Regions from separate parts of the Lysinibacillus sp. FSL M8-0337 genome, predicted to be linked through region 1. Evidence: riboswitches for the same ligand, from Rfam matches in the RefSeq annotation. Region 1 holds a riboswitch; the other holds the start of a gene.
The links. A riboswitch is a leader RNA that binds a small molecule or an ion and turns the genes downstream of it on or off. The one in region 1 is predicted to bind cyclic di-AMP.
Positions count from the first base shown of each region.

Region 2: another riboswitch for cyclic di-AMP. It lies ahead of MKY08_RS01130 (APC family permease); the one in region 1 lies ahead of MKY08_RS14350 (TrkH family potassium uptake protein).

Region 1 is NZ_CP151996.1:2,991,740-2,999,507, forward strand. Features, by position in the region: gene MKY08_RS14325 (hypothetical protein) at 1-65, opposite strand, end outside; gene MKY08_RS14330 (hypothetical protein) at 120-611, opposite strand; gene floA (flotillin-like protein FloA) at 639-1,643, opposite strand; gene MKY08_RS14340 (nodulation protein NfeD) at 1,648-2,934, opposite strand; gene rpsU (30S ribosomal protein S21) at 3,330-3,503, opposite strand; cyclic di-AMP (ydaO/yuaA leader) riboswitch at 3,759-3,899, shown strand; gene MKY08_RS14350 (TrkH family potassium uptake protein) at 4,032-5,369, shown strand; gene MKY08_RS14355 (TrkA family potassium uptake protein) at 5,395-6,051, shown strand; gene MKY08_RS14360 (manganese catalase family protein) at 6,249-6,818, opposite strand; gene MKY08_RS14365 (spore coat protein CotJB) at 6,857-7,108, opposite strand; gene MKY08_RS14370 (spore coat associated protein CotJA) at 7,113-7,340, opposite strand; gene deoC (deoxyribose-phosphate aldolase) at 7,536-7,768, opposite strand, start outside.
Region 2 is NZ_CP151996.1:231,390-239,157, reverse strand. Features, by position in the region: gene MKY08_RS01145 (ABC transporter ATP-binding protein) at 1-766, shown strand, start outside; gene MKY08_RS01140 (nucleobase:cation symporter-2 family protein) at 904-2,202, opposite strand; gene MKY08_RS01135 (xanthine phosphoribosyltransferase) at 2,202-2,786, opposite strand; purine riboswitch at 2,918-3,019, opposite strand; gene MKY08_RS01130 (APC family permease) at 3,238-5,061, opposite strand; cyclic di-AMP (ydaO/yuaA leader) riboswitch at 5,236-5,381, opposite strand; gene MKY08_RS01125 (Nramp family divalent metal transporter) at 5,701-6,966, shown strand; gene MKY08_RS01120 (amino acid permease) at 7,123-7,768, opposite strand, start outside.

The DNA.
Region 1 (7,768 bases):
ATAATTTTTAATGTTTCATACTGTGTTAATTCAAGTAGTGGCGTTAATTGAAATAATTTTTTCATAAAAAATGCCTCCTTCTTCGGCAATATATGCGCCAAAAAAGGAGGACATGCTAGTTATTTTCGTTTTGCTTTTGGTGGACCTAAAATTTCAGCCATTACCACTGCTTGCACAATTGCCTTTTGGGAATTTGGTAGTTGGAATCCATTTTTGGAGGCTGCCACTGGGCTATCTTTTTTCCCCGCAGCTAAACGACCAAGGCTAGGTCGTTCAATTTTACGACTAGAAGGTTCCGTCGGCGTTAACGGTGGTGCTACATAGCTAGGAATGTGTTCCTTCACACTTTCTTCTCTTGGTTCCACTCGTTTTCCCGGAACATCTGTCGTCATTTCCGCTTTCATTTCCCCTAAAAACTCTCGTGCAAAATCCTCGAAGCTCTGCTTTTTAGTCGTTGGCTGATGTTGCATCGGCTCATCTACTTCCATATGAGCGGAAGGTTGCGCAGATTTATTGAAAGGGGGCATTGGCTTTTGTTCTTTTGGGTTTTTTAATTTTCCGAAAAGCGAGCTGACTATGGCTATAATTGCAAATAAAATAAGTTGTTCCATTTGTTAGCACTCGCTCCTTTCCGTATGTTATACGTTCGGTTCATTTGGTTCTGATTTATCTAGGCTTACTTTTGAAATGGAGTCACGCATAGCTGTATCCGCTTGAATGTTACGATAATTCATGTAATCCATAATACCAAGATTACCAGAGCGTAAAGCTTCTGCCATCGCTTGCGGAACTTCTGCTTCTGCCTCCACTACTTTCGCTTTCATTTCTTGAACGCGTGCAATCATTTCTTGCTCATTTGCAACGGCCATTGCACGGCGTTCTTCTGCTTTCGCTTGGGCGATGTTTTTATCCGCCTGCGCTTGTTCAATCTGTAATTCCGCACCGATATTTTTGCCGATATCAACATCCGCAATATCAATGGATAGGATTTCAAATGCTGTTCCCGAGTCTAAGCCTTTAGATAACACGGTTTGTGAAATCATATCCGGATTTTCAAGGACTGTTGTATGGCTTGTTGCACTACCGATTGTAGAAACGATCCCTTCACCTACACGGGCAATAACTGTTTCTTCACCTGCACCACCGACTAAACGTTCGATGTTAGCACGCACAGTAATACGTGCTTTCGCTTTTACTTCAATCCCGTTCATTGCAACACCTGCAATAAATGGTGTTTCAATTACTTTTGGGTTAACCGACATTTGTACCGCTTCTAATACATCACGTCCCGCAAGATCAATCGCAGCACAACGTTCAAATGTTAGTTCAATATTCGCACGGTGAGCAGCAATTAGTGCATTTACGACACGGTCTACATTACCACCTGCTAAATAGTGACTTTCTAACTGATTAATAGTTACTGGTAAGCCAGCTTTGTGGGCTTTAATTAACGGATTGACGATACGCGATGGAATGACACGACGTAAGCGCATTCCGATTAATGTGAAAATACTAACGCGGACACCTGCTGCAAGAGCAGAAATCCACAGCGCCACTGGTACAAAAGTAAAGAATACCGCGACTACAATAAATAATAAGACTAGCCCGACAATTGGACCCATTAGAGCTAAATCAAATCCCATGTTGTTATTCCTCCATCTCTTTTTCTGTTTGTCTCACGACAATGCGTGAGCCTTCTACTTTAATCACTTCTACATTCTTGCCTACATCAACGTAGCCACCTTCTGATACTACATCAATACGCTCATTAACAAAACGAATTGTCCCTGCTGGACGAAGCGGTGTAATTGTTACCCCCACTTTTCCTAACAACTCTGTGCGATTAACGTTAGACACATAGCCTTCTTCCGTCGTTGTTGCATCCATCAACACTAACTTGTTTAAAACATGCATTTTTTTACCGAAAAATTTCATCAGGACCACCATTCCTATTATGGCTACTACAAGTGCAATAACGATCGCCATAATCATTTGCGTTATATTCGCACCTGCTAGCAGCAAGCTAAGTATTATAAGCACACCACCTAAAATACCAACAATGCCTCCGGGGACAAAAAATTCTGCGATGACGAGGGCTAGCCCTGCGATGAAAAGTAACAATGTTTCATATCCTGCAAAGCCTGCCACCATATGTCCGAAGAAAAATAATCCGAGAGCTGACAACCCCATTATACCCGGAACGCCAAATCCAGGCGAATAGAGCTCCATTACAAGCCCTAAACTAGCAACGGACAACAAAATAGGTATAATTAGCGGGTTCGTAATAAAACGAGCAATTTTTTCAGCGAATGTTGGCTCAATCGGTACAATATCACTACCTTTTAACCCCGTTTCCGCCAAAAGCTCTTGAAAGTTAGCAACTGTTCCTTCAGAATAGCCGACCTTTTTTGCTTCTGCAGCAGATAATGTTAATAAATTATCTCCCCCAGCACGATATTCTGGCAAATTAATCTTTGGATCAGCCATTGCTAATGCATATTTCGGGTCACGTTCAGATGTTTCGGCTGCTGCCTGCATTTGTGCTAACCACGCACTATGCGCTTTATTGTCCGCTGCATTGCCCACTGAATCGATGACAGCCGCTGCGCCTATTGTTCCATTTGGTACCATGTATATTTCATCTGCATGTAAGGCTAAAAAAGCACCAGCGGAATGCGCATCTTTGTTTATAAAAGCAATTGTACGAATTTTTGTGGCATCCATAAGCATGGCGATGTCACTAGCTGCATTGACAAATCCACCCGGCGTATGTATCTCCAGTACAATCGCTTCTGCATAATTTTCTTCTGCCTCTTTAAAAGCTCGTTCCAAAAATGCGTGAAGTCCACGTTCTACTTCATCATGAATCGGTACGTGGTAAACCTTGCTACTCGCGAAAGCTGTAGTCAATGGAAACGCTACCAAAACTGTCATCCAAATGATGATGATATAGGTTAGTATTCTCCTTTTTTGCCGCATCTTTTTCCCTCCCTTCTAACATGCTTCTCTATTGTATATACGAGAGAATTTGTAATAAGTTTCACAAAATCTTGTTTATTTTTATTATACAGTGAAATTTTAATGAAAGGTTGTTTTTTATCTTCTGTTGGATGGATTGAAAGTTGCTTTGACAATGGCAATGAAAAAACCGAACGAAATCTAGGGTGACTTCATTCGGCCTTTTTTCGAATATGTACCGCAAAATGGAGCATCATGCAAAATACCCAGAATTAATCGCTAGTGCAATTAATTCCAGGTATATCATTGTCTGCTCAGTGAATCATACAATTGCGTGTTTTGAACGTAGGGATTTTTAATGGGAAATTAAATTACCACTTACGTTTACGTGCAGCTTCTGATTTCTTTTTACGTTTTACGCTAGGTTTTTCGTAGAACTCGCGCTTTCTAACTTCTTGAATTGTACCACTTTTTGATACAGTACGTTTGAAGCGGCGAAGAGCATCTTCAAGCGATTCGTTTTTGCGAACGACAGTTTTTGACATCTCTCTTTCCCTCCCTCCGAACACACGTCAATACACAAACGAATTAGGCTAATAACTAACTGTTGTGTACTAAAAAATTATACCGTATTGTCTTTTAACGGTCAATAGAAAGTATTCGAAATAGCGCAGAGAATTTTTTACACCCACTTTGTCCGAATTTTATAGCGCTTTAACGTGAACAATAAGGTGAAGAAATTTAATTTTAAATAAGGGCTTTACAAAAATTAATAGTTGGGCGTAAAATAATCCCATTCAATTTCATAACAGCCAAATCTCAAATTTTTTGAGTACGGAGGACCCAATATTTTGGGGTTAATTCTGCATATGTAGAAGGGATGAGTTCTCTTTCGCCATCCTACCCGTCAGCTAACTTCGTCGGCTAAAGCGAAGGAGGTCATAAAGACCACCATTAGTTCATTAGTTTTTTTGTGATGCCCAATCCAACATTCTAACCATGAGGGTCTTTTTCTTATGCCCAAATATGGATATGAAAGGCTCACATGTTTTGTAAACAGTTAGGAGACATCGATGAAAAAATTGATACATTATTTAAGTCCACCAAAAATTCTTGTACTTGGTTTTGCCATTATTATTTTTATTGGGGCATGTTTGCTCACTTTGCCGATTGCTACAGAGAATGGAAATGGCCTACCTTTTTTAAATGCAGTATTTACTGCTACTTCCGCCACATGTGTAACCGGGTTAATTGTAGTTGATACAGGAGACACCTTTACAATGTTTGGTGAAATTGTTATTCTGGCTCTTATTCAAATCGGGGGCTTAGGATTTATGACTTTTGCAACATTATTTTTTTTGTTGTTAGGGAAGAAAATCTCTTTAAAAGAAAGGCTATTGTTAAAAGAAGCCTTTAATAATATTTCGATGGCTGGTCTTGTGAAATTGGTGAAAAGAATTTTGTTATTTACAGCACTTATTGAACTAATTGGAGGCCTTATCTTATCGATTCGTTTTTCATTTGATATGCCGATTGGTAAAGCCATTTACTTTGGTTTTTTCCACTCGATCTCGAACTTTAACAATGCTGGCTTCGACTTAATGGGAGGGTTCCAAGGTTTAACAGCGTATGTAGCTGACCCATTTGTTGTGTTAACCATTTGCGCGCTGATTACAATTGGTGGTTTAGGGTTTATCGTCATGAATGAGTTATATGAATATCGTGAAACAAAACGTCTTTCGGTCCATTCTAAAATTGTATTATCAGCCACAGTTATTTTAACAGTAGGTTCTACCCTTTTAATATTTTTATTTGAATATACCAATAGTAAAACAATTGGTGATTTAACGGGAATGGGTAAAATTTTGGGCTCTTTCTATCAGGCTGTTACACCAAGGACTGCTGGATCGAATACTTTACCTATCGGGGATTTGACTCACTCTACATTGTTTTTAACTATTTTATTGATGTTTATCGGAGCGGGGTCTGGTTCTACCGCTGGTGGGATTAAAATAACAACGTTTGCCGTTTTAGCTGCTACGCTTTGGGCGCAAATTAGAGGGAAGGAAGATGTCGTTTTATTTCGTCGTAGAATTGTGATTGAAACCATTTTAAAGGCATTAACCGTGGCAATGTGTGGGATGGTCATTGTGGTGTTTGTCACCATCTTTCTTAGCATTACCGAACAAAAACATAGTTTTATGATGTATTTGTTTGAGGCTACTTCTGCCTTTGGTACTGTTGGACTTTCCATGGGGCTAACTCCTGAGTTGACGCCTGCTGGTCGTATAGTCATTATTTTAACAATGTTTGCTGGTAGACTCGGTCCTCTAACGATTGCTTTTGCTATTACAAAACGACGAAAGCCAGAAGCTTTCCATCATCCAAAAGGAAATATAATGATTGGTTAATTAAATTCAAGAGGAGCTAACGACTATGACCATCAATCAATATGCCATCATCGGCTTAGGCAGATTCGGAGTAAGTGTGGCTAGAAGATTACACGAAGCTGGCCAACAGGTGCTTGGAATCGATATTAACGAGGAGCGGGTTGAAGATGCCGAGCTTTATGTAACACATGCAGTTGTTGCAGATACGACTGAAGAGAAGGCACTAACCTCCATCGGCATAGGAAATTTCGATTGTGTCATTGTTGCCATTGGTAACGATATGCAATCAAGTATTTTAACGGTTTCATTGCTAAAAGAACTGGGCATAAAAAAAATTATCGCTAAAGCGCTCGGTAAAAGACATGGGCAAGTATTAGATAAAGTAGGCGCAGATTGGATTATTTATCCTGAACGCGATATGGGTGAACGAGTAGCAAATCAGTTGCTCTCCCCTAATATGTTAAATTATATTGAGTTATCGAAAGACTATAGTATAGAAGAAATTATGATTCCTCCCAAAATGGCCAATAAAAATTTACGCGATTTAGATTTACGCGCTAAATACAATGTCAGTGTTATTGCCATTGTAAGAGGCGTAGATATCATTATCTCTCCATCTCCAGAACAATTAATTGAACAAGAAGATATTTTAGTCATGATTGGCCATCGTAAAGATATTGCGCAATTTTCCAATATTGAATAAGCAAATTAGAAAAATAAGAAAAAGTGTTAGATTGACTACCAACAATCTAACACTTAATTGCTATGCTGTTGACGCTCGCTATAGGTTGTTGTCCACGAGCGTTGCCGCCTTATCGGCTATGTTTTCTCTCATCTACGTTTTTTATCAAAGGAAGGAAGCAAACATACATGTACGAACATTTTCCCTTATGCTGTGTTTTAAAATATTTTCTTCGTGTTGCCATCTTCTTTTAATAGTTCGACCGCTTCTCTAAAGCGTTGAGAATGGATGATTTCTCTTTCTCTTAAGAAAATTAAACTATCATTTAAATCAGGGTCATCTGATAAATCAATAATCCATTGGTATGTGGCACGCGCCTTTTCTTCTGCTGCAATATCTTCATAAAGGTCAGCAATGGGATCCCCCTTTGCCTGAATGTAGCTTGCGGTAAATGGCACACCGGCTGCATTTTGATAAAACAAAGCTTTATCATGATTAACATAATAATCACCAATTCCCGCTTCTTTTAACTGCTGTGGCGTGGCGTCCTTCGTTAATTTATAAATCATCGTCGCAATCATTTCGAGATGTGAAAACTCTTCCGTCGCTATATCCGTCAGCAAACCAACTACTTTATCAGGTAAAGTGTAACGCTGATTCATATACCGAAGTGCTGCAGCCAGCTCCCCATCAGCACCCCCATACTGCTCTATTAAAAATTTCGCAAGCATCGGGTTACATGTACTAACTTTCACTGGATATTGGAGCTTTTTTTCATAATACCACAAACATCTTTCCCCCTAATCCAAATGTTTTTCATAAGATGTTACACTTGCCAAGGCCATGGCGTGTCGACCCAGTTAAACGGATAATTCGAATAGCTTCTACCAAAGTTCATGAGTGGTCCAAATTTTTGCTCAAAATCAATTTTTAAGCGCATACTTTTTTCAGCATTTTCATTAAATTGTGTAATCGCTGTATAATCGTGAGGATGTGTATCTAAATAAAGATTTAATTCAACTAAAACAAAATCAATGGCCTGAATTGCCTCGAGAAGCTCATAAAACTCTGGTGGCATTTTTTTACTCACCTTTTATCTCACCTCTCTCTGGATTCGGATATGGGCTAAAAAATTGAGGCCATAAAGTGCCAAATTTCAGCGCTTCCTTAGCCGTTTGAAATTGTGGTAGTCCAGGTGGTTGAAAGCCTATATACAATTGCGGAGGTGTTGAATAACTCTTGACTTCGATCGGTTTACAAGGGTCGAATGGACTGATATAAGGCCGCCAATATTTAAATTGCGTAAACATAAAATCCTCCTTTCAAAAGGCATTTACGTCATTCGAGTATATGAGAAGGAAAAATTAATTATTCTATAGACAGGTTAGCGTAATATAGATGGTTGATTCTAAGTACGGTATTTAGTGGTAATCAAAAAATAGTGTACCGGAGAAATCCCCAGTACACTATTTTTCTAAAGACCGCTATTAAATGATATGTGAAAATTAATAATTAGAATCTGCAATTAAGCCCTTCATAATCGCTACACCAGAGCTTGCCCCAATTCGTGTAGCACCTGCTTCGACCATTTTTTGCATATCTTCTAAACTGCGAACGCCACCAGAAGCTTTTACACCTAGCTCTGGCCCAACTGTTTTACGCATTAAGGCAATGTCCTCTGCTGTTGCTCCACCTGTAGAAAAACCTGTTGACGTTTTGACGAAATCTGCTCCAGCTT
Region 2 (7,768 bases), 1.8 Mb from region 1:
AGACGTTAGTGTAACGATTCCTAGCAATAAAATGAGCATAATTATCGGAGCAAACGGTTGCGGAAAATCTACGCTACTAAAAACGATGGCACGACTCATTACGCCAACTTCAGGGCAAGTAACATTGGATGGGCAAGCTATTCAAAAAATGCCACCGAAGCAACTTGCCAAAATACTAGGCTTGTTACCACAAACACCTATCGTTCCAGAAGGAATAACAGTTGCCGATTTAGTTGGTAGAGGGCGATTCCCCCACCAGAGCTTTTTAAAAGGTTGGTCTAAAAAAGATTATGAGGCTGTTGCTGAAGCGTTGGAAATGATGAACATTACAGAATTTGCTGATCGCCATATTGATGAATTATCAGGGGGACAAAGACAGCGTGTATGGATTGCCATGGCATTAGCGCAGCAAACAGATATTTTATTTTTAGATGAGCCAACAACTTACTTAGATATTACGTACCAAGTAGAAATTTTAGATTTACTGACTGATTTAAATCGTAAATATGGCACGACCATTGTCATGGTGTTACACGACATTAACTTATCAGCACGTTATGCAGATTATATATTTGCCCTACATGAAGGGAAGCTCGTAGCAGAAGGACCACCATCTGACATTATTACAAATTCATTAATTAAAGATATATTTGCACTCGACTGTATAGTAATGGAAGACCCTGTATCCCATTCACCATCCGTCGTACCAATTGGACGACACCACAACCAAATTGACAATATAGCGCTGAAATCAAAATCAAGCTAACAAAGTAGCGATGCATTTCATTGACATGACAAGGGAAATTGAACAGGAGTTAGACGCTTGTTTCCTTTCCCTTGTCTTGTTTCTTTTTCTCATAAAAAAATGCCACCTCCTTTTATCAGGAAGTGGCATTTTTTGATTTAAATTTCTCCATGCATCGGGTCATTTTTATGCTTAGGCCCAATCATGTTGAATAAAATATTAAGGATTATCGCTGTAACCGAACCACAGACGATACCATTTGACGTAAGAACCGATACGTATGATGGCAATGATGCGAAAATATCTGGAACAACCGATACACCTACACCAAGGCCAACTGCAATCGCAGCAATCATGGCGTTTTCTGCTGACTCATTCATAACAGGTACTAGCATGCCCATACCTTGTGTAATTACCATACCGAACATCGCCAACATTGCCGCACCAAGTACTGGTGTTGGAATAATTGTTGTGAGTGCTGCGATTTTTGGTAGGAAGCCAAGTGCTACTAGTAAACCACCTGTGATGTAGATGACTTTGCGATTTTTTACGCCAGACATACGCGTAAGCCCTACGTTTTGTGAGAAAGTAGTATATGGGAAGGCATTGAAAATACCACCAATAACAGAAGCAAGACCTTCTGAACGATAACCACGTGCTAAATCTTTTGAATCTAATTTTTTATTGCAAATATCGCTCAATGCAAAATAGACACCTGAAGATTCTACTAAAGAAACCATCGCGACAAGCGTCATAGTTAAAATCGCTGTCGCATCAAACGTTGGCATTCCGAAATAGAACGGTTGAACCATATGGAATACACCCGCATCTGACACAGGACTGAAATCCACTTTACCCATAAATGCGCCTAGCACTGTACCGACAACTAAGCCAATTAAAATTGAAATGGCACGCACAAAGCCTGTAGTAAAACGGTAAACGACTAAAATAATTACTAATGTAATAAATGCTAAAGCCACATTAGAACCCGATGCAAAGTCTTCTGCACCTTGTCCACCCGCCATATTGTTCAATGCAACTGGTAATAAAGAGATACCAATAATGGACACAACAGAACCTGTTACAACTGGTGGGAAGAATTTTACAAGCTTACCGAAGAAGCCTGCAATGACCATAACGATTAAACCTGATGCAATAATGGAGCCATAAATATCGGTAATGCCTTGTTCAGGGTTTGTCCCAATTGCAATAATTGGACTTACTGCTGTAAAAGTACATCCTAAAACTACTGGTAAACCAATACCGATAAATTTACCTGAATACACTTGAAGTAATGTTGCGATCCCACACATCATAATGTCAATCGCTACTAAATAAGTCATTTGCTTTGAATCAAAACCTAAAGCGCCACCAATAATAAGCGGAACTAAAATCGCACCTGCATACATCGCAAGTAAATGTTGAATAGCTAGCGTCGTTGACTTAAAGGCATTCATTACGCGCGATCCTCCGTTGCAAATGTTACTTTGCCGTCTTCTAAAGAATCCACAATTGCTAATGATTCAACGCGAACACCTTGCTCACGTAATAATTTTCCACCGTCTTGGAAGCCTTTTTCAATCACGATGCCGACACCGACAACATGAGCCCCTGCTTGCGCTGCAATATCAAGTAATCCTTTTACCGCTTCACCGTTTGCTAGGAAATCGTCGACGATTAAAACATTGTCATCTTTACTTAAAAAATTACAAGATACTGAAATATCATTTGTTTCATTTTTTGTGAAAGAATGTACTTTTGACGAATAGAGATTATCTGATAATGTTAAAGATTTACGTTTACGAGCAAATACTACTGGTGCACCGATTTCAAGACCTAACATTACAGAAGGTGCAATTCCTGAAGATTCAATTGTTAGCACTTTAGTAATAATTTCATCAGAGAAGCGATTTGCAAATTCATGCCCAATTTCTTTCATAAGCTGTGGATCAATTTGATGATTTAAAAAAGAATCAACTTTTAATACAGACGAAGATAAAACTTTACCTTCCTGCATAATTTTGTCACGTAATAACTTCATTGCTGCTTTTCCTTCTTTCTTAAAATAATAAAAACGCTGAATACTTTGATTCCATTCATCTACGAGTGGAGCAAGGCATTCAGCGTAAAAACGTCGAAACTAATAGAAAACATCATCGCTAGTATGAGTTTTTCTAAAGCAATGCTACCCATAGTCGATTCATTTACGGTAAATCGGTAGAAACTTACGAGCCATATTCTCGCTATTATATGAGTGAAACAGTATTAAGCTGGTTGAACTTTCTTATTATAAATATCCATTTTTATAATTTCAATATGAATATGCATAATAAGCTGATGCATGTCTTCTTTCGGCAGATGCTTATATCTAGAGCTGAAAAAAGTTTAAATTTTCGGAATTTAATGGTATTTACACATTATTTCATGGTAAACGTTCGTGTTTTGCAATCAATGCTCTGATTATATCAGACTATTTTCGACCTTGCTAGTCATTATTTAGATAAATGGAAAGGTACGGTCATAATGACGACATTTTTGTGAAATAACAGCGATGTACGAATTAATAGACTCGACTGATTGTGTAACATGTGATGCCAACCTTTCTTCGGTAAAAACTGTGGAATGACTACTGTTACTTGATAGCCTGTTTTCGCATATTGGTGTTCTACCTTATCAATAAATTTTTTTAAAGGTTGCGTAATGCTTCGATATGGCGAATAGTACGTAACGAGACGTATATCTGGTTGCCATGCCTTCCACTTTTCCTCAAAGGCTTTGGCATCAGCCTGATCAAATGCTACATAAAAGGCAATAATTTTTTCCACATTCAACGATTGCACATAATGCAGTGAATTTTCTACCACTTTTGTAATCCCCGCTACCGGTACAATAAAAACATTTCCGTCTACTATTGGCAATGCTTCTCCATTTAGTCGTAGTTGTTCTCCGACTGCATTGTAATGCTGCTTAATGCGATGAAACATCCAAATAATCATTGGTAAAAAGATAAATACTGGCCATACTTGAGGTAATTTTGTAACAAAGAACATCATCGCCACTACAAAGGAAATGGCTGCACCTATTGTATTTATAGCGAATTTCGTCACCCATCCATTTGGCTTTTCACGCCACCATTTTCGCATCATACCAGTCTGCGCTAATGTAAATGGTATAAAGACCCCTACTGCATAAAGAGGAATTAAATGCTCTGTTGCACCGTCGAACAACACAATAAGGACAATCGCTGCTAATCCGAGCATCATAATCCCGTTGGAATAACCAAGTCGATCTCCACGAATTTGAAAAATTCTTGGTATAAAGCCGTCTCTTGATAAATTAACTGCGAGTAAAGGAAATGCTGAATAACCTGTATTGGCAGCAAGTACTAAAATCATAGCTGTCGTACCTTGCACGATATAATAAAATACATTGCGTCCAACACTCGCTTCAGCAATTTGAGAGACAACCGTTGCTTGAGCGTTTGGCACAACTCCGTAAAAATAAGCTAAGCCAACGATACCAATAAACAGCACTGCTAAAATACTTCCCATTGCTAATAGCGTTTTCGCTGCATTATTTGGTGCAGGGCTTTTAAAATTCGGGATAGCATTGGATATCGCTTCTACGCCCGTCAATGCCGAGCTTCCTGAAGCAAATGCCTTTAATAATAAAAACAAACTAATGCCCGCAACTGGCGTCCCGATTTTTGGATGTAACTCAGCGGGAACTTGCCCAGTTGCGACGTTATAGATACCTAACCCAATAAGCATTAACATCACAACAACGAACAAATATACAGGATACGCTAAAACAGATGCTGATTCTGTAACGCCACGTAAATTTAATAGTGTTAGGCAAATAACAAAAAACACTGCAATCGGTACATTATAAGCATGTAAACTTGGAAATGCTGATGTAATAGCATCTGTCCCAGCAGACACACTAACTGCAACCGTTAAAATATAATCAACGAGTAATGACCCACCCGCTACAAGACCTGCATTAACGCCTAAGTTTTCACGGGACACTACATATGCCCCACCACCATGTGGATAGGCGAAAATAACTTGTCGATAGGATAACGTGAGTGCCACAAGGAGCACCACTACCCCTGCTGCAATCGGTAACGAATACCAAAAGGCAACCGTACTTACTGTCATGAGCACAAGTAAAATTTGCTCTGGTCCGTACGCTACTGATGACAATGCATCAGATGATAGTATAGCTAATGCCTTTGTTTTACTAAGCTTTTGTTCCCCTAATGCATCGGATCTCAATGGTTTACCGATAACATAACGTTTGAATGAGGATTTCATTTTTAACACCTTCTAGATTTTTAGAGTGTGTTTCGCCTTTCTAAATCAATTACACCTTTGCATACTCGCTCTTTCTAGCTACTTGGGCTTTGGGTGCCAAATGACAACAAAAAACGTCTACAAGTCATCACCAAATACGACTTGTAGACGTTGTAACGTCTGACAAGCTCCAACTTTTCTGCTCTTAACGCTTACGAGGTTAGCTGTCGGATTCGGGCCTGAGTAGCCCTACTCTTGTAAAGAGATTCACCCCAAGAATTGTAGAGACAATCCATCAAAATTGGGTCCCCCGCGTTTAGTTGCTTCAGCGATTTAGAAATTTGAAACTTTTATAATGATGTCATATTACGCCTGTATTAATAAAAAGTAAAGAACAGATTATACGGTTTTCGTAAATTTTTTCCTTATATGTAGAAGCCCATTACTGGTAACAGTTTCGGATTATTTTTGCTGATTTCCATGGTTTTATTCGCGATTTAACTCACTTCAGCAGTGATTTCCCTTTGTTTTTTGGCAATGATAAAAAAATTGAGCAAACTTCTTCACATTTTTCAGTTCTAGCTATAGAATAGTAGTATCATTATTTTCCTATAGGAAACTTTATTTCACTAACGATACTTTTTGAAACGAGGGAACAACATGGCCTATAAACCGATTAAGAAGTCGGCAGCCGAAGCTGTTTTAGATGGCGACATAAAAGGCTGGCAACGTATTTTACCCTTTCTAGGTCCGGCATTTATTGCAGCGGTTGCCTATATCGATCCCGGCAACTTTGCCACAAATATTACGGCTGGCTCGCAGTACGGTTATTTACTTCTTTGGGTTATTGCCTTTTCTAATTTAATGGCTGTACTAATCCAATCTTTATCAGCAAAACTTGGCATTGCAACAGGAAAGAATTTGCCGGAAATAGCAAGAGAGAACTTTTCTAAAAAAACTTCTATATTTTTATGGATACAGGCTGAACTTGTAATTATCGCAACTGATCTTGCAGAGTTTATCGGTGCTGCCCTCGGTCTATATTTATTATTTAACATCCCAATGCTACCAGCGGCACTAATTACGGCAATCGGCTCATTCGCCATTTTAGAGCTACAACGCAGAGGTTTTAGAGCTTTTGAAGCTGGTATTTCTGGTATGGTGCTAATTGTAGTACTCGCATTTGCGTTCCAGACATTTTTAGCTCAACCTAATTGGGGTGAAGTAACACTCGGAATGCTGACACCACATTTCGATGGAGTCGATTCCCTATTACTTGCAACAGGTATTTTAGGAGCTACTGTTATGCCGCATGCAATCTATTTACATTCTTCCTTAACGCAAAATCGCGTTATTGGTCGTAATGACAATGAAAAGCGACGTATTTTCCGTTTCGAGTTTATCGATATTGTAATTGCAATGATTATTGCTGGGGCGATTAATATGAGCATGCTGATTATTGCAGCAGCGGTGTTCCATACGCAAGGATTAGTAGTTGAGGATTTAGACATTGCCTATAATGGATTACGAGATGCACTTGGCCCTATGGCAGCCGTTTCTTTCGGTCTTGGTCTTCTTATTGCAGGGCTTGCAAGCTCTTCTGTCGGTACATTAGCAGGAGATGTTGTTATGCAGGGCTTTATCCAGCGTAGAATTCCTCTCTATTTGCGCAGAGCCATTACAATGATTCCACCACTGGTCATTATTGCATCTGGCGTCAATGCAACCTATGCGCTTGTGTTAAGCCAAGTAATCCTGTCATTCGGTATTGCCTTTGCGCTTATCCCGCTTGTGATGTTCACAAGTAAAAAGGACATTATGGGTAGCCTCGTCAATCACCGTATCACAACAATTCTTGGCTGGTGTGTCGTTGTCATCGTCGTAGCGTTAAATATCTACCTATTATGGGAAACGCTATTTGCTTAATAAAATAAGGCTGAACTAAACGAAAAAGTGTTAAAGTGACTGCGTCACTTTAACACTTTTTACTATGACAATTATCCGTTCCTGCGGGGTTCATTGGCTGACAGATGCGTTCAACAAAAATAAAAACTGCCCTAACATTTAGGACAGTTCTCATTATTATTTTTCCACTTTTAAATCACATTTTTGTAGTGGAATCATTTTTGTTTTATGTTTTATTTTATAGCCTAGCCACAATATAACAAAGAGTGGGATACCAATATATGAAACAAGAACGCCATACCAGTCAATTGAATCACCAGTGAATGCTGTATAGTTTTGACCAATGACTACAATCATACATACGGTGAAAGCAAAGAGCGGACCAAATGGATATAGCTTTGCTTTATATGGTAGTAATTTTGAATCCAACCCTTGTGCTTCAAACGCTCGGCGGAAGCGATAATGACTAAAGGCAATACCAAGCCATGCAATGAAGCCTGACATCCCAGAAGCGTTTAGAAGCCACATATAGACAACGCCATCACCAAAAAATGATGCTAAAAATGCTAGACAGCCTACTGCCAATGTAAGCAGTAATGCATAAATTGGAATGCCGCGACGGCTTAATTTTGTGAAAATTTTAGGTGCATGTCCATCTACCGCTAATTGCCATAACATACGTGATGATGCATATAAACCAGAGTTACCTGCAGACAACATTGCAGTTAAAATAATAGCATTCATTAATGAGGCAGCAAAAGCAATGCCTAAGCGATCGAATACTAATGTAAATGGAGATACCGCAATATCTTCAGATAATAAG